Regions from separate parts of the Pseudoduganella sp. R-43 genome, predicted to be linked through region 1. Evidence: predicted binding sites of a transcription regulator. Region 1 holds the regulator's gene; each other region holds the start of a gene.

The links. The regulator sigma-54, encoded in region 1, starts transcription at its own class of promoters, with help from an activator protein. The targets are predictions, from matches to a motif close to TGGCANGNAANCTGCTTT.
Region 2: the regulator sigma-54 is predicted to act here: its motif matches at 2,875-2,892, upstream of ACN9M3_RS11360 (PEP-CTERM sorting domain-containing protein).
Region 3: the regulator sigma-54 is predicted to act here: its motif matches at 1,808-1,825, upstream of pepA (flocculation-associated PEP-CTERM protein PepA).
Region 4: the regulator sigma-54 is predicted to act here: its motif matches at 2,091-2,108, upstream of ACN9M3_RS16335 (PEP-CTERM sorting domain-containing protein).

What each region holds. Positions count from the first base shown of each region.
Region 1 covers NZ_CP183988.1:954,388-958,749, reverse strand. The annotation lists gene ACN9M3_RS04490 (enoyl-CoA hydratase/isomerase family protein) at 1-166, opposite strand, end outside; gene hpf (ribosome hibernation-promoting factor, HPF/YfiA family) at 242-601, opposite strand; gene ACN9M3_RS04480 (RNA polymerase factor sigma-54) at 674-2,170, opposite strand; gene lptB (LPS export ABC transporter ATP-binding protein) at 2,180-2,935, opposite strand; gene lptA (lipopolysaccharide transport periplasmic protein LptA) at 2,938-3,498, opposite strand; gene lptC (LPS export ABC transporter periplasmic protein LptC) at 3,512-4,111, opposite strand; gene ACN9M3_RS04460 (KdsC family phosphatase) at 4,121-4,362, opposite strand, start outside.
Region 2 covers NZ_CP183988.1:2,491,592-2,495,953, forward strand. The annotation lists gene ACN9M3_RS11355 (pectinesterase family protein) at 1-2,065, opposite strand, end outside; gene ACN9M3_RS11360 (PEP-CTERM sorting domain-containing protein) at 2,097-2,666, opposite strand; gene ACN9M3_RS11365 (hypothetical protein) at 3,011-3,322, opposite strand; gene ACN9M3_RS11370 (YcxB family protein) at 3,355-3,876, opposite strand; gene ACN9M3_RS11375 (TIGR02594 family protein) at 3,878-4,321, opposite strand.
Region 3 covers NZ_CP183988.1:5,663,461-5,667,822, forward strand. The annotation lists gene ACN9M3_RS25865 (N-acyl amino acid synthase FeeM domain-containing protein) at 1-681, shown strand, start outside; gene ACN9M3_RS25870 (ThiF family adenylyltransferase) at 687-1,580, shown strand; gene pepA (flocculation-associated PEP-CTERM protein PepA) at 1,905-2,717, shown strand; gene groES (co-chaperone GroES) at 2,965-3,255, shown strand; gene groL (chaperonin GroEL) at 3,294-4,362, shown strand, end outside.
Region 4 covers NZ_CP183988.1:3,572,450-3,576,811, forward strand. The annotation lists gene ACN9M3_RS16330 (ABC transporter ATP-binding protein/permease) at 1-1,717, shown strand, start outside; gene ACN9M3_RS16335 (PEP-CTERM sorting domain-containing protein) at 2,150-2,545, shown strand; gene ACN9M3_RS16340 (CAP domain-containing protein) at 2,538-3,578, shown strand; gene ACN9M3_RS16345 (flavodoxin family protein) at 3,629-4,362, opposite strand, start outside.

The DNA of each region.
Region 1 (4,362 bases):
TGCTGCGCACCACGACCGCCGCCACCGACGCATCGTCGCGCCATGCCAGCAGCGCCTGCGTCATCGCGCGCACCATGTCGAGGGACAGTGAATTGAGGGTCTTGGGGCGGTCCAGCGTGATGAAGCCGGTACCGTTGGAGAGTTGGGTGTGTACGTGTTCGCTCATGCAAATATTCTAACGCACACTGGTCGCAAAAAAGGGCGCCAATTGCGCCCTTTGGTGTGCTGCACGGCCAGTCCTTTACATGGCGGTGGGTGGTGCCTCATACGTATCCGGGAAATGCTTGATGGCCGCATGACTGTGGTTCTGCACACGGTCCTTGTATTTCATGACCTGGCGATCCAGTTTATCAATCAGGGTATCGATGGCGGCGTAAAGGTCTTGCGACAGGCTTTCGACGTAAACAGTTTTGCCAGACATGCGCAGGTTGATTTCGGCTTTCTGGCGTTTCTCTTTCTCGGTGAGGTTATCTACAGTCAGGATGACAGCAATATCGATTACTTGATCGAAATGGCGCTTGACTCGTTCCAGCTTGTTCTGCACGTACTCGCGAATGGCTGGGGTCACTTCGACATGATGTCCACTGATGGTGAGATTCATACACACTCCTAAAGATGATGTCGCTCTCGAGTTCGTGCACGCCGAAACGCACAGAGGAACCCATGCACTGCACTACAACGATTTGCGGAGGCTAACTGGAGGGATCTTCAACGCTTCTCGATATTTGGCAACAGTCCGTCGCGCAATCACCATGCCTTGTTCACCCAGCATGTCCGCAATCTTACTGTCGGATAAAGGATTTTTCGGGTCTTCTGCTCCTGTCAATTGCACGATCAGTGCCCGTATCGCAGTCGAGGAAGCCTCCCCCCCGGCTTCGGTCGCGACGTGGCTACCAAAGAAATATTTCAACTCAAACATGCCATGCGGGGTGAGCATATATTTTTGAGTTGTTACGCGAGAAATAGTGCTCTCGTGTAGTCCCAGTGTATCAGCAATTTCACGCAACACAAGGGGTCTCATGGCCACTGCGCCATGACTGAAAAAGTTCTTTTGTCTTTCTACTATCGCTTCCGCGACGCGCAGGATCGTGTCGAAGCGCTGGCGCATATTCTTGATCAACCACTTGGCCTCCTGCAGCTGGCCATTCATCTGCGACTCGCTCTTGCCTTGCTTGAGCAAGTTGGCATACAGCGCGTTCACCCGCAGGCGCGGCACCACGTCGTTGTTCAGGGTGACGATCCAGCCGCCGCGGCCCTTTTTCACGATCACGTCCGGCACCACGTAGTCTGACTCGCCTGACGCAAATTCGGCGCCCGGATGCGGGTTGCACTGGCGGATCACGCACTGTGCTTCGCGCAAGTCTTCATCGTCGCAGTCGAGCGCTTTCTTCAGCTTGGTGAACTCGCGCTGGGCGAACCAGGCCAGGTGCTTCTCGACGATGGTCAGCGCCATGCGGCGCGTCACCAGCGGCACGCCGGGCATGCGCCTGATCTGCAGCGCCAGGCATTCGGAGGCATTGCGTGCGGCGACGCCGGGCGGATCGAAGCTTTGCAGCAGCACCAGGCTGCAGCGCAGGTCGTCCAGTTCGATTTCCAGCTCGGGCGGCAGGCGCTCGTGGATTTCTTCCAGCGGCTCTTCCAGGTAGCCGTTCTCGTCCAGCGCATCGATGATCAGTTCCATCAGCGCGCGGTCGCGCGGCTCCTGCACGGTGACGCGCATCTGCTCGAGCAGGTGTTCGCGCAGCGTGCAGCCGGACGCTTCCAGTTGCGGGCGGCTGTCTTCGTCGTCGGCGGATTTGCTGCCGGCGCTGGCGCTCCAGTCGGCGTCGTCGCTGCCGTTGCCGGCTTCATGGTCGCCGCCTTCATAGGTATCGCTTTCGCCGGCAGCGGCCGGGGCTTCGCCGCCCTCGCCTTGCGGGCCTTCAGCCGAAGGCGTGGCGGGAGCTTCGGCGCCATTGCCGTTGCCCTGGCTGATGGCGCCATCGGCCAGCAGCCGTACCGAGTGGTCGAGCGGGTCGTCAAGGCGCTCCAGCATGGGATTGTCGCCAAGCAGCTGTTCCAACTCCTGGTGCAGCTCCAGCGTGGACAGCTGCAGCAGGCGGATGGATTGTTGCAGCTGCGGCGTCAGCGCCAGGTGTTGCGAGGTTCGCAGTTGCAGTGTTTGTTTCATGGCCTTCGTTTACATGCGGAAGTGTTCGCCGAGGTAGACGCGGCGAACGGATTCGTTGGCAATGATGTCGTCCGGGCGGCCCGAGGCCAGCACGGCGCCCTGGTTGATGATGTAGGCGCGGTCGCAAATGCCGAGGGTCTCACGCACATTATGGTCGGTGATCAGCACACCGATATTGCGCTCCTTCAGGAAACGCACAATACGTTGGATTTCGATCACGGCGATCGGATCCACGCCGGCAAACGGTTCGTCCAGCAGCACGAAGCGCGGGTTGGTGGCCAGGGCGCGCGCAATTTCCACGCGGCGGCGTTCGCCACCCGACAGCGACAGGGCCGGGTTCTCGCGCAGCTTCTCGATTTGCAAGTCGGCCAGCAGCGATTCCAGGCGCTGGTTGATTTCCGCCTTGGGCAGAGGCTTGCCGTCCACCTTCTGCAGTTCCAGTACGGCACGAATGTTTTCTTCCACCGTCAGCTTGCGGAACACCGAAGCTTCCTGCGGCAGGTAGGACAGGCCCAGCGTGGCGCGCTTGTGGATCGGCAGGCTCGACACGTCGGTGCCGCCGATATCGATGGTGCCTGCATCGGAAGCCACCAGGCCGACGATCATGTAGAAAGAGGTAGTCTTGCCGGCACCGTTGGGACCGAGCAGGCCGACCACTTCACCGCAATCGACTTGCAGCGAAACGTCGTGCACCACCTGGCGCTTGCCATAGGTTTTCTGGAGGCCGCGCACGACCAGCGTGCTGGCGCAGTTATTTGCTTGCATGCTTACTTCTTCTCCGTCGGCGTCGCTGGGGGTTCGGTACGGGTCGGCTGGATCACCATGGTGCCGCGACCGCCGCCGGGCTTGCTCTCCCCGCTGGCCGAATTGCGCACGCTGAAAAATTCCTTGCGGCTGTCGTAAGAAATGAACTCACCCTGCACTTCGTCGTTCTGCTTGCCGCCTTCCAGGCGGCGGATGGTGGCCTTGTTGAACATCTTCACCAGTTCAACCTGTTCCTCGTATTCGATGCGGTCGGCATCGCCTTCCACCCACTGGTCGCCGGCGCCGTCGCGCTTCTGGCGGAAGGTGGCTTTCTTGCCGTCGCCAAACAGCGTCACTTGCTGGAAGCCCTCCGGCGTCTGCTTGACGTAGGCGCGCTCGGCCGTCATGGTCAGGGTGCCGCGGGTCAGCTTGACGCCGCCCAGCAGGATGGTGACCTGCTTGACGTCGTCGATGTCCATCGAGCCGTAGCTGATGTTGGTCGGCTTGTAGGAGTCGGCTTTCTCGGCCAGCGCCGGAGCGGCGACTCCCAGCAGCAAGGCTGCCGACAAGAGTAGTCGTTTCATGTTCATTCCTCAGTTATTGGTCCGCGGCCTTGGGCGGAATCTGCAGCGTGCCGTTGCCGGCCAGGTGCATTTCGCGCGTCGCATTATTGGCGCGCATGCTGTTGGCCGCAGCAGTCGTATCCCCCAGCCGCAGTTTCACCGGATGATCGGTTTCCATGCGGTCTTCGTCCGGGAAGATCACCAGCTTGTCCGATTCCAGGTGCAGCAGTTGCGATTGCGGCGATGCCGCGCGGTCGATCGTCACGCTGCCGTTCAGGGTGACGCGGCTGTTGGCGTCGTCCACGCGCGCCGTATTCGCCACGATCTCCATCGGCGGCTTCTCGCCGGCCAGGCTGTGCACGCGCGGATTGTCGATCTCGGACGAATCGTCGACCGGGCGGTGGGTCAGCTTGTCGCCGGCAATGATATAGCTTGGCTTGCCATCCTTGGTCATGCGCACGAAGGAGAAGTTATGGATGATGTAATCCGGCTCGTTCATGCGCTTGTCGGCCTGCATCTGATCGTCCGCGCGGTTCAGCAGCTCGAGCAGGTAGAAGCTGCCAAGCGCCGCCAGCAGCACGAAGATCATGCCGATCGACAGGCGGAAGCGGTGGGCGGTCCTCTGGTTACGCATTGCTTGCCCTTACACCAGGAACTGGGCCATCACGCGGTCATAGCTGCCGCTGGCGCGCAGCACGAATTCGCAGGCCTCGCGCACCGCGCCGCGGCCGCCCGCAGCTTCGGTAATGTAGTGGGAGCGATCGTGCGCCTCCTTGCGGCCATTCGGCACGCTGACCGCAAAGCCCACACGGCTCAACAGCGGCAGGTCCACCACGTCGTCGCCGATGAAGGCAACCTGCTCTTCCGCCAGCCCCAGGTCGGCCA
Region 2 (4,362 bases), 1.5 Mb from region 1:
CGATGGTGGCGCTGATCAACCGTACCAGCGTCGGGTCGCTGTCGCTGGTCACGCGCACCGTGGCGTTGCCGGCGCCGACCGGCGTCAGTGCCAGCGTGTTGCCGCTGATGCCGACTGCCAGCACCGCCGGGTTGCTGGAACTGGCGCTATAGCTGTCGGCCGATCCATCGGGCTTGACGGCGGTAACAGCCAATTGCAGCGGCGCGTCGCCCGCTTCGGCGGTGTAGCTCGTGGTGGCGGGATTGAGCGTCAGCTGCGCGGGCTTCAGGCTTGGGTCGCCAATCCGCACGTCGTCGATCTGGAAGGATTTGTTGGCGGTGTACAGGCCGACCAGCCCGCGCGCGCTGAAGGTAGTATCGGTCACGGAGCCAAGCGATTCGCCATCGAGATAGACCGTCAGCGTGCTGCCAATCATCTCAAAGCGCACGGTATAGAACACCGAATCCATATTGATTGGCTTGCGCACTTGCTTGGGGCGGGTCAGCGCGCCATTCAGCATCCTGGCGATTTCAACCTGGGTGCTGGTGTTGGCGTTCTGGACATTCAGGCCGGCGCCGTACCAGTTGCTGGCGTTGGTGTAGCGCGTAATCAGGTAGAGCTGCTTGTTGCCGGTGGTGCTGTTGGTTTGCGGCTTGATGCGCGCTTCGACAAAGTAGTCGCCGCTCGGCACATTGGCCATGGCGGCTGGCTTTAGCAGGGCCAGCACGCCGCCGGTCGTGGCGGCGGTGTACTGCATCAGCATATTCGTCGCGCCGACCGCTTCCGCCTTGACGCTGAAACTGCCGTTCGCGCCGGCCACGGGCAGCAAATCCCAGTTGGCGGAGGTGCCGGACTGGAAGTCGTCGCAGAAATACAGGCCGCTCGGCGGGCAGCTCAGGGTAAGGATCGGCGTGCCGCTGGTGTCGCCCGTGCCGCTGATGCTGATGGACAGCTTGCCGGCGCCGGCCTGCGCCAGCGCGTTGGCCTTCACCAGGGAGGTAGGGCGCACGCTGTAGGTATATGGCGGCGTCCACGTCACGTTATTGTTGATGGTGCATCCTCCAAGCAGGGTGCCGTTCAGCAGCGAGCCACTGTCCTTGAAGGCGCCGGTGGCGGCGCCGCCCGGATTGACCACGATATTGCTGCAGCCCTGGGCTCCGGTGATGTCGAACACGTTCGATTGCGACAGGATCCTGGAGTTGTAGCCGGCGCCGATGCTGTACAGGTTCGCATACACCGCGGCATCTCGGCTGCCGGTGAAATAGTTGTTAAACAGGTGGACCTGGCCGTAACGCACGCGCGGTGCGCGGCTGGACACGTTGCGGAAGACATTGTTGCTGAAAGTGACGCGCAGCTTGCCTTCGTCGGCTGTGGCGCCGTCGCCCGAACCGATCAGGTTGTTCTTGTGGTGCTCGCCGAACACGTTGTACGACACTGTCACGTAGTCGGATGCGTTGGTGATGTCGAGCGCCCCATCGTGGCATTGTTTCAGCTGGCCGTTTTCGATCGGCAGCAGGTTGTCCGTCATCGGTGCGTCAGTGAATGTATTGTGGTCGATCCAGACGTGGTCGGAGCCTGAAACGCCAATCGCGTCATAGGCCGAATTCCATGCACCATTGGCGCCGTCGTTCGGGTCCCACACCGGGCCCACGTCGCAGGGCGCAACGATCTTCAGGTTGCGGATGATGATTTGCGAGACGCCGACAAGCTGGATATGGCCGTTGACGATGCCTGCGCCGGCTCCAGCACCGACCAGGGTCGTATTGCTTTTCAAGCGGATCGCGCCGCGAATGGCCTGGTCGCCCGTGTTCGCGTAAGGCACGCCTTCAGTCATGTCGATCGTGCCGGTGATCTTGATGATCTTGGGATTGATGCCGCCGTTATTGATGGCGTTGATCAACTGGGCGCGATTGCTCACGCTGTAGATTTGCGAAGCGATGGCGGCTGAGCCGCCGGCGGTTCCGCCAGCCTGGCTTGCCCAGCCGTCGACCGGGGCGGCGACGCGCGCCGGGTCATCGGCCCCCTGCGCGGGCAGGCATAACGCTGCAAGCAGGGCGAGCGCGATCCTGAAACCTTTGAGTTCCATAAGATTCTCCTTGGGGGAAAGGGGGACAGTGTCAGCTGCGTCGTGTGCGGCGGCGGCCTGCCGCCAGCGCGGCAAGGCCGCCCAGCATCAGTGCAGCGCTGCCCGGTTCCGGCACGGCGGTGGCATCCAGCTGGGCCGTGATGCTGGCAAATTCGGTCCAGGTGGTGCCGCTCAGGTCGATGTCGATCGAGTTGCCGTTGGCGCCCAGCGACAGGATGGGCAAGCCGCCGATGCCGCTGGCGTCAAGCAGTTTGAAGGCGGTCAACGGTGCAGCCAGGGTGCTGCCGAAGTCAAAGTGGAACTGGTATGTACCCGGCGTGACCGCGTTATTTGCGATCACGGTCAACAGGCCGCTGGCGTCGAAGTCGAAGCCGAACATGGCATCGGCGCTGAGGAATTCGACGCCGGTGCCGGTTGGATCAAGGGCGGTGGTGTTGGCGCCCGGTTCGGGTTGGAACAGGTGGTCAAGGCCGACGATGGTGTCGGGCGAGCCGTTGTAGGTGGCGGTGATGACGGCATCCTGCAAAGGTAACGGTGCTGCGTGCGCAATTCCGGTGGCGAGTACGGCAGCCACCAATGTCTCCATTATGGTTTTTCTCATCGTGTGCTCCGGTGGGGCTGAATAGGCGTGCCTGATCGGCACTACCGATCTTATATTGGCCTGACCAATATTTCAATCAATCAGGCCAAATATGATGCGGTCAGACCACGTTGCCTTGCGGGAACACAAGTCATTCTGTCGCGACCATTCAACACTCCACGCCACGAAGGTGTCATCGCCCGCAGCGCAGCGGCTGCAACCACAGGACGTAGCAGTGCTTAAGCCAAGGCAAGCGGTACCAGACAAGCAAGCAAGAGCGTTCCGCATAACCCGGGGGCTGCAAGACACGCCTATCGAGCATTAACTTTCGCATGACAGGGAAGCATTAATGTCAGCGTCATGCCTCATGGTGTCCGGCCTTGAGTCAGGTTGGACCATAAGACAAGTGCGCCTTCGCGATCAACTGGCGAGAGCCTCGTTGATTCGAGTACTTCCGACATATCCGAGTCTGAATACTTTGTGTAGAGCGCATAGCCATTCGAAAAGATCGAGATGCTATAAAGCGGGCCAGACGCCGACCCGCATTCAATCCAGGCATCGGGGTGGTCGGCGTCGGCTTTCTCAAAGAGCTCGTCAAGCGCGGTTTCCATTTCTGCTATTGTCGGATTGCGCAGGGAACTTCCGAATACCTTGGTGAGAGTAATCCATTCGTGCATGTGGTCCTCGATACAGATACGTGCCTGAAGCGTCAGGCTACATTCTCGAATTTGGCCGTGAAGCCAATCACTTTGCCCCCTGAAGCTTGAACAGCCCTCAGCACGAATACCTGCATTTCCGGCGAGACCGTTTCAAGAGGCATTGTGATGAACTGCGCCTTGGAAAACAACAGAAGCCAGAAGCCGGGAAAACACCATATTTCGACAACCGATGACCACTGCATGGTGGAGCTTCCAATGCCCGACGAAACTGAAAACGTCGATGCGTCGGCAGTGAAGACCGCTTGCGGCCTTCCCATGTCATGCAGCTTTGCCATCACGCTGCGATAGTGGACCACATAGATTGCCAGAACAATGGCAAAGGCAAACGCCAGAGCGGCGCCAAGGGCGCCAATGAACCAGGACGATTCACCATCAACGAGCAGCCACACGAAGGCAATGGTGGCGAATGATAGTGCCAAAGGAAGGCTTATGCCGACTGACCGGCGCCAGAACGCCAGCACTGCTCGACGGAGGAGTTGTTTGTCATAGGTGAGCGTGGCTTGATGGGACATATTATTGGACGCCACTGGGCCACCTGTAGGCGAGAACCATGGACTTTGGATAGAAGTGTTCCCGTACTTGTCCAAGCTGATTACCTCCGAGGAGGTGAACGAATTCTGGGTCTTCCCTCAAATAGAAGCCTACGTGTCCTTTCCAGCTGGCCGGATCATCTCGCCAAAGAACTGCAACGCAACCAGGTACCGGACGTTCAATTTCCTCACCCCACTCAAGCCACGATCTGGCGAGAGCAGACGCCGTACCGGCAATGCCCGCTTGTGCAAACGACCAATTGACGAACGATGAACACCAGGACACTTTGTCATCGTAACCTTCGATATTGGTGCCTGCGTGGTATGAATTGATTCGCGGGTTGCTCGAACCGACGGGGTATGCTGCGATCCCCAATTCGCCGATAGCGATTGCCAGCCAAGGTGGAGTGTTCAATTGAGCGGTCAACTTAACAGGTCAGGATTAAATTCTAGCCAGCGTCGTGCTTT
Region 3 (4,362 bases), 2.1 Mb from region 1:
CCCTTTCGCGATGACCGCTTGCTGGCGGAAATGCAGGACATCGTCACCGGGGAGAACACCTTCGGCATCAGATTAGTCGACACGCCCGAAGGGCGTAGCAAGGCTAGCATGCTGATCCACAAGATGTACGCCTGGCGTGGCCTGGAGGGCACCCATGCACTGACCGATGACCCGAACCGCGTCACGCTCATGGCGCACAACCGCGACGAAGCAGTCGGCACGCTGACCCTGGGGCTGGACAGCCCATCCGGCATCCTGGCCGACCAGCTGTTCCGCGCCGAGATCGACGCCTTCCGGGCGCGCGGCAAACGTGTCTGCGAATTCATCAAGCTGGCCTTCGACATGGGGCCAAAATCGAAGAGCTACCTGGCAGCGCTGATCCACCTGGCCGTCATGTATGCCTACGACATCCACCGCTACGACGTGCTGTTCATCGAAGTCACGCCGCGCCATCGCCAGTTCTACCAGCGCATGCTCGGCTTTCGCCAGCTTGGCGAAGAGGTCGTCAATCCGCGCGTCAACGTGCGCGGGGTGCTGATGCACATCGAACTGTCGTACATGAAGGAGCAGATCCGCCTCCATGGCGGACAGCCCGATTCCGAGGAACGTTCCTTCTATCCCCTGTTCTTCTCGCAGCATGAAGAAGCGGGAATCATCAACCGCCTGCGGGAACAGGAATAATCGCCATGGCCGAATCCAACACCGAACGCCGCTTCGATTACGAGCAAGCCTTCTCGCGCAATATCGGCTGGGTCACCGAAGCGGAGCAGCAGGCACTGCGCAACAAATGCGTGGCGATCGCCGGCGTCGGCGGCGTGGGCGGCGTGCATTTGCTGGCCTTGGCGCGCATGGGCGTGGGCGCCTTCCACCTGGCCGACTTCGACACCTTCGACATCCCCAACTTCAACCGCCAGGCCGGCGCCTTCATGTCGACGCTGGGCCAGCCCAAGGTGGAGGTGATGGCGCGCATGGCGCGCGACATCAACCCCGAAGTCAAGATCCGCACCTTTCCGCAGGGCGTCAACCAGGGCAACCTGCGCGATTTCCTGCAGGGGGCGGACGTGTATGTCGACGGGCTCGACTTCTTCGCCTTCGAGGCGCGCAAGCAGACCTATGCCATGTGCGAGGCGCTGGGCGTGCCGGCCACTTGCGCGGCGCCGCTGGGCATGAGCGTGGCGGGCCTGAACTTCGTGCCGGGCGGGACGACCTTCGAAGAGTACTTCGGCTGGGGCGACCTGCCGGAGCTGGACATGGCAATCCGCTTCCTGGTCGGCCTAGCGCCGGCCGCCCTGCATCGCAGCTACCTGGTGCCGGGCGGTATCAACCTGGCGGAGCGGCGCGGCGCCTCGACCTCGATGGCTTGCCAGCTTTGCTCGGGCGTGGCCGCCACCCAGGCCGTCAAGATGATGCTCAAGCGCGGCAAGATCCTGGCCGCACCGCATGGCTTCCAGTACGACGCCTATCGCGACAAATTCGTCTACACCTGGCGACCGGGCGGCAATAGCCATCCCCTGAACTGGCTAGCAATTCAGTTAGCCAAGCGCAAATTCTCGGCAATGCTTGCCGCGCAGTCGAAATAAATGCAGTTTAATTTTAAATTAATACTCACGCCGAGCGCGGCATAAAAAGTCACACAAAATATCAAAACATGCGAATGCTCACCAAATATATCATCCAAGTCATTGAATTTGCTACTTAATCTTGAGAAGCTACATGTCGGAATATTTTACAGAGCAGGCCGCGCAGCGCAAACAACATGGTTTGAAAGTTAATACTAAGTTTTTGTTTTTCGGCCGCATTTTAAATGTGGCATATGTATTGCTTTGATAAAGATCATGACCTGAACAAATTTAATGCTCAGTCATCCCAAAACTGGTGCTTTATCCTCTCAACGGAGAAATGTAATGAAGATTCTCACACCTAGCGTTCGCGGCCTGGCCGCCAGCATGCTGCTAGCGTTTGGCGCTCTGGCAACTGGCAGCGCTGCCGCTGCACCCTCCTTCCAGGTGGACCCAACGGGACTGGCACCTGCCGGCAACATCTTCACCGCCGACGCCATCAACGGCGTGTCGTCCGCGCGCGTGGCCTATACCGGCGTGGGCAACAATTACGTGTCCAACGGCTACATCGTGTTCAGCGGCTTTTCGCTGAATTCGAACAACGTGTCGACTACGGATACCCGCGTCAACTTCGACTATGGCTTGTATGCCACGTTCCACCAGGACTTCTCTTGCAGCGGCATTCTTGGCCCGGGCGTTTCCTGCACCCCGACCGCGCTGTCGCTGCAGCTGTGGGCCGACGTCGGCAACGACAACACCTATAACCAGGCCGTGGTCGGAACCGATCCGTCCATTAACTTTGCCGGCGCCCAGACCCAGCTGGCCTGGTCCGACTTTGCCTACAATGGCGTAGGCGGCATCGACAACCTCGGCGGCGTGTTCCAGAACGTCACCATGAGCTGGTTCCTGACCGCGGAAGGCAAAGCCTACTTCTTCGACCCGGATCCGTTCTACACTGCCTCGTTCGCAGCATTCAACAACACCACGCAAGGCGTCGATTGCGATACCGTGGATTGCACCAACGCCCTCGACATTGCCATCACGCAGGAAGGCGGTATCCTCGATTTTGTCGCCCCCGTCCCTGAACCGGGCGTGCTGGGGTTGCTCGGCATCGGCCTGCTCGGCATGGCCGGCGTGCATCGCCGCAAACAGCATTGATCTGCGTGCGTGACCATGATGGGACCGGCGACGGTCCCATTTTTCTTTTATAACTGCCCCGCTTTACCCCCTCCCCGCCACTCGCGCGCCATGCCGTTGCATCTCTGGCATGATTGATATCAATTCAACGCTTGACCAAGCGCAAAGAAATTCCCTTGAAAAGGGAAAGTGTCGTCCCTATAATTGTTGGCACTCGTTAGCCGAGAGTGCTAACAACTGTCAATAAACCGAGTAAAAGGAGTTTTGTATGAACCTTCGCCCTTTGCATGACCGCGTCATCGTCAAACGCCTGGACCAGGAAACCAAGACCGCGTCCGGCCTGATCATCCCTGATGCAGCCGCTGAAAAGCCGGACCAGGGTGAAGTGCTGGCAGTTGGCAACGGCAAAGTTGCTGACAACGGCACCGTGCGTGCTCTGGAAGTGAAAGTGGGCGACCGCGTTCTGTTCGGCAAATACGCCGGCCAAGCCGTCAAGGTAGACGGCCAGGAACTGCTGGTAATGCGCGAAGAAGACATCATGGCCGTGGTACAGAAGTAATCACAGCCCCCTAGATACAGAATTCAGGAGAAACAAACATGGCAGCTAAAGAAGTCATTTTCGGCGATTCCGCACGTTCCAAGATGGTCGAAGGCGTGAACATCCTCGCCAACGCAGTGAAAGTCACCCTGGGCCCGAAAGGCCGCAACGTGGTGCTGGAGCGCTCCTTCGGCGCCCCAACCGTCACCAAGGACGGCGTTTCGGTCGCCAAAGAGATCGAACTGAAAGACAAGCTGATGAACATGGGCGCGCAGATGGTCAAGGAAGTCGCTTCCAAGACCTCCGACAACGCCGGTGACGGTACCACCACCGCAACCGTGCTGGCCCAGGCCATCGTCCGCGAAGGCATGAAATACGTTGCCGCCGGCATGAACCCGATGGACCTGAAGCGCGGCATCGACAAGGCAGTTGCTGCCACCGTCGAACAGCTGAAGTCCATCTCCAAGCCATGCACCACCTCCAAGGAAATCGCCCAGGTTGGCGCGATCTCCGCCAACTCCGACGCATCGATCGGCGAGCGCATCTCCGAAGCGATGGAAAAAGTGGGCAAGGAAGGCGTCATCACCGTTGAAGACGGCAAGTCCCTGCACGACGAGCTGGACATCGTGGAAGGCATGCAGTTCGACCGCGGCTACCTGTCCCCATACTTCATCAACAACCAGGAAAAGCAAGTTGCCGTCCTGGAGAACCCATTCGTCCTGCTGTGCGACAAGAAGATCTCCAACATCCGCGACCTGCTGCCAGTACTGGAGCAAGTAGCAAAAGCCGGCCGTCCACTGCTGATCATCGCTGAAGACATCGAAGGCGAAGCACTGGCGACCCTGGTGGTCAACAACATCCGCGGCATCCTGAAGACCTGCGCAGTGAAAGCTCCTGGCTTCGGCGACCGTCGCAAGGCCATGCTGGAAGACATCGCCATCCTGACCGGCGGCCAGGTAGTGGCTGAAGAAGTCGGCCTGACCCTGGAAAAAGCCACCCTGGCAGAACTGGGCCAAGCCAAGCGCATCGAAGTGGGCAAGGAAAACACCATTGTCATCGACGGCGCAGGCGAAGCTTCGGCCATCGAAGGCCGCGTGGCACAGATCCGCACCCAGATCGAAGGCGCGA
Region 4 (4,362 bases), 2.6 Mb from region 1:
ATTGTCGCTGGCCGCATGGAGGCAATTCATCAGCGTGGCAAAGCCGTACTGGCTTGGAGATGAAAAGAGGTCTGCCTGGGGCTTGCTGCTGCTGTTGATTGTGCTGATGCTTGCCGAAACCGAGCTTGCCGTGATGCTGAACAACCAGTCCGGCGAGATGACTTCGGCGCTGGCCGGTCGGGATGGCGACCGTTTCTGGCAGTCGGTGCGGGCTTGCCTGCTGATCCTGGTGTTTGCAGTGCCAATCTACGCCTTCTACTACTACATGCGGGACATGTTCGCCAACCAGTGGCGGCGCTGGCTCACCGGACGCTTCCTCGATGGCTATCTGCAGGGGCGCAAATACTACGAACTGACCTCGGAAGGCGAGATCGATAACCCGGACCAGCGTATCAGCGAAGATGTCAACACATTCACCGGCCGCTCGATCCATTTCCTGCTGATCTTTCTGGGCTCGATCATGCAGCTGGTGGCGTTCAGCGCGGTGCTATGGTCGATTTCGCATCTGCTGGTTGGCGTGCTGGCCGTGTACGCCCTGACGGGTACCGTGGTCGCGCTCTACGTCTTTGGCACGCCACTGATCCGTCTCAATTTCTCGCAATTGCGGCGCGAAGCGGATTTTCGCTTCGGCCTGATGCGTTTGCGTGAGAATGCCGAATCGATCGCCTTTTACCGGGGCGAGGCGCAAGAGCGTGCTTACCTCGACGGCAAATTCGACAAGCTGTTCCACAATTTCAGCAGGCTCATCAAGAAGCAGCGCACCCTGAATTTGTTCCAGCGCACGTTCAGCCAACTCACATTGGTGCTGCCCGGGGTGATTCTCGCCGAAGGCGTGCTTTCCGGCCAACTGGAAGTAGGGCGGGCAATCCAGGCGGCAGGCGCCTTTACTGCAGTGCTTGGCGCTGTGGGTGTGATCGTCGATAACTTTGAGAGCCTGAGCCGCTTCGTGGCGGGTACGGAGCGCCTGCAAACCCTGTCCAAGCTCGTGCTGCCGGTGCCGGAGGGCGAGGCAGTTAGCGGGAAAACACGTCCGCGGATCAGGATGCGGCCTGGCAAGCAGATCGCCGTCGATGCCCTGACGGTGTGTCCACCGCAGTCCGAGCGCGTACTCGTGAAAGACTTGTCTTTCGTCCTGGCGCCGGGCGATGCGCTGCTGATCACAGGCGATAGCGGTTGCGGAAAAAGTTCGCTGTTGCGAGCAATCGCCGGCCTTTGGGATACCGGCAGCGGCCTGATTCATCATCCGCCGCTGAAAGAGTTTTTCTTCCTGCCACAGCAGCCTTACCTGCAGCAGGGCACGCTGCGCAGCCAGCTCATCTACCCAAGCGTGCAGACGCGGCTGAGCGACGAGCAGTTGCTGGAGATCCTGGTGCAAGTACACCTGCCGCAGCTCGCCGAGCGTGTCGGCGGGCTCGATGCGGTACAGGATTGGGAAAAACTGCTATCGGTGGGCGAGCAGCAGCGGCTCGCCTTTGGCCGTGTGCTGGTGCATGAACCGAGCATCGTGATCCTGGACGAAGCGACCAGCGCGCTCGACAGCGGCAATGAGGCTTCGCTCTACAAAAGCCTGCGTGAAAGCGGAGCTACCCTGATCAGCATTGCCCACCGGGCAGCCGTCAGGCGCCACCATACGCATGTGCTGCACTTGAAAGGCGACGGTGGATGGGAATTGCGTGAGGTGGCTCACGCGTTTTCAAGGTCCCCGGGAACCCGATGAATGCGGATGATCTGGAAGTTGTACTGTTCGGCAGCTAACGGAGTGTCAGCGCTGCTTGCCTGTTGCTGCCGAAGGTAGTCGCTCACCAGCATGGCTGCACCTTGCTCAGTCAGCACGCCAGCCGCCTTTGCCTGTATCTGATGCTCAGACCGGTCGGCATTCCGGTAGGCAATTAACCAAGTTGACACCTGCTTTTCTTCCTGCTGATCTTTGTAAGGGAATCGCGTATGTTATCAAAACCGAACGCGTACTAGCGCCCGCCTGGCGGCTGCCGTTCATCATATTTCCTAAGTGCAAAGTTTGATGTCGTAAAATTTAACACATCCCTCGTAACAGATTTTGCTAACTCAGCATAATCAAGTACTTATCTCGTAGGCATGATTGATGCTTCGGTCAGCTTGTAGTTTTCTCAACCTAAATATGGAGCGCGATATGAAAGCTAATACGCTGTTCAAGTCTTGCCTGCTGGCCTGCTCCGTTCTGGCGGGTGCTCAAGCGATTGCCGGTCCTGGCACCGTAAACAGTATCGAATTTAGCTTCATGAACTACAGTAATACCGCTTCACAGTCTTTCAGCAGTTTGCCGTTGACGAGTTTCGACAATACGCCGTCGGTCTCGCCGATCTCCATCCCGACGCCACAGGAAATCCATCCGGTCGTTGAGGTATTCATCCCCTCGATGCCGGTCCAGACCACTGCACCTGAAGTTATTGCGGTGGTGGATTTGCCGCAAGCGCCAGCGGCCATCCCTGAGCCAGGCACCGCCGCCTTGCTGGGCTTGGGCTGTGCCTTGCTCTTCCTGCGTCGCCGTGGGGGATTCCATGCATAACTCGCGGAGTTTTCCGGCGCTTGCCCTGGCCTTGCTGCTGGCGGCTTGCGGTGGCGGCGGTGGCTCGGGGGGCGCGCCGGTAGTGTCTCCTGCTCCAACCACGCAGACGCCATCGCCTACCGAAGGCAACATCGTCACGTCGGTTCCGGCGCCGACTTACGCGGCAGGCAGCGGCAACCTGAGCATCTTCAACGCCATCAATGCCTTGCGCAGCAAGATCGGTTCCGGGTTGCTGGCCCAGAGCCTGTTGCTGGACAAGTCGGCGGGGGCGCACTGGAGCTACATCAACCAGAACGGCATCAGCGAACTGCATGGCGAAACGGCGGGCAAGCCTGGGTACACAGGCGTTCGCGCGGGGGACCGGATTGCCGCGGCGGGCTATACCGCCTCGGTCTCGGGGGAGGCGATCTTCAGCACAGTCGGTACGGACAAATACATGACCTGTGTTGCGGAGTGGGCCAATTCGGTTTATCACGCGGCCCTGCTGTTTGCCAGCACCATTGATATCGGTGTAGCGGCAAACAACTTCAACCCGGCGGAGGGCGCGTCGACCCTGTGCGTGGTGGACGTTGCGACGAGTACAACGCAAACGGCGCAGTTGCCGGGCGCGGGCAGTATTCGCGCATATCCCTACGCAAACCAGGCGGACGTGCCTTTTGTCTTCTTCAATCGCACCGAAACGCCAACGCCTGTGCCGGACCTGGCCGAAGCGGGCACGCCCGTAACGGTCAGTTTCGAAACCAGGGGAATGGCAGTGACGGCGCCGATTGCGATCAGCCAGTTCACGCTGACGCCTGCGGGCGGCACGGCAGTCGAAGCGCGCATCCTGGTGAACAAGGGAGGCAAGCTGGGCCCGGTCATCGCGAGCAATGGTCCTGCGCTGACGGATGACGGGAACATGCAAGGTTTCACCGCAACGCTGGTGCCGGTGCTGCGGCTGAAGGCCGCTACCGCCTACAACGTGGCGCTGATCGCTGTCGTGGATGGAAAGACCATCAACAAGTCCTGGACGTTCACAACCGCCGCACAGTAATGCTTGTACCGAGGGCCGGCAATCCTGTGCGGAATGCCGGCCCATTTCATTTACTTCGGGCGCGGCGATCGCACGCCTTTGTCGGGCCGGGCCAGGGTGCCTGAGCGCAGCATGCGCACGGCATGCCCGACGGCGCGCGCGACGTTGCGGACTTCTTGCTTGAGGGCTTCGTCCTTGTCCATCGCATCGTGGCTAGTGGCGTAAGGCTCGTAATAGCCAAGGTAGCGGTCAAGCCGGGCCTGCGCGCCGGCATCGATCAACTCCATCCAATCGAGCCAGTCGGAGAGATTGCACCGCAGGCTTTCCACGCCGGCGACGTCGCCATGCACCACAAGGCCATAGGCGCGCCCGGCCAGGTGTTTGGGGTAGGGCCAGCCGGCCAGCTCCAGGGCCTTAGCTTCCTCGGGCTTCTTGCCATGGGTGCTGGTCGGGTCGGGATTGCCGCCGTCTGCGCATACCAGGCGATCGATCATCAGCTTCAGCACGGAAGGCGCCTGGTACCAGTACACCGGCGTAAAGATGATGACACCGTGCGCGGACACCCACTTTTCATATATATCGTTCATCCAGTCATTGACCTGGCCAAGGCCGTGATTGGGGTAGCAGCTGCAGGGCCAGTGGCAAAGCGGCATGGCGGTGGAAACGCAGCCCTTGCACGGATGGATGCGCAATTCAAACTCGGAGGTCAGGCGGCTCAGGTCCAGGACGTCGGTATCGATTCCTTCGCTGGCCAGCGTGGCCTCCGCCAGCTTGAGCATGCGCCAGGTTTTCGACATTTCGCCGG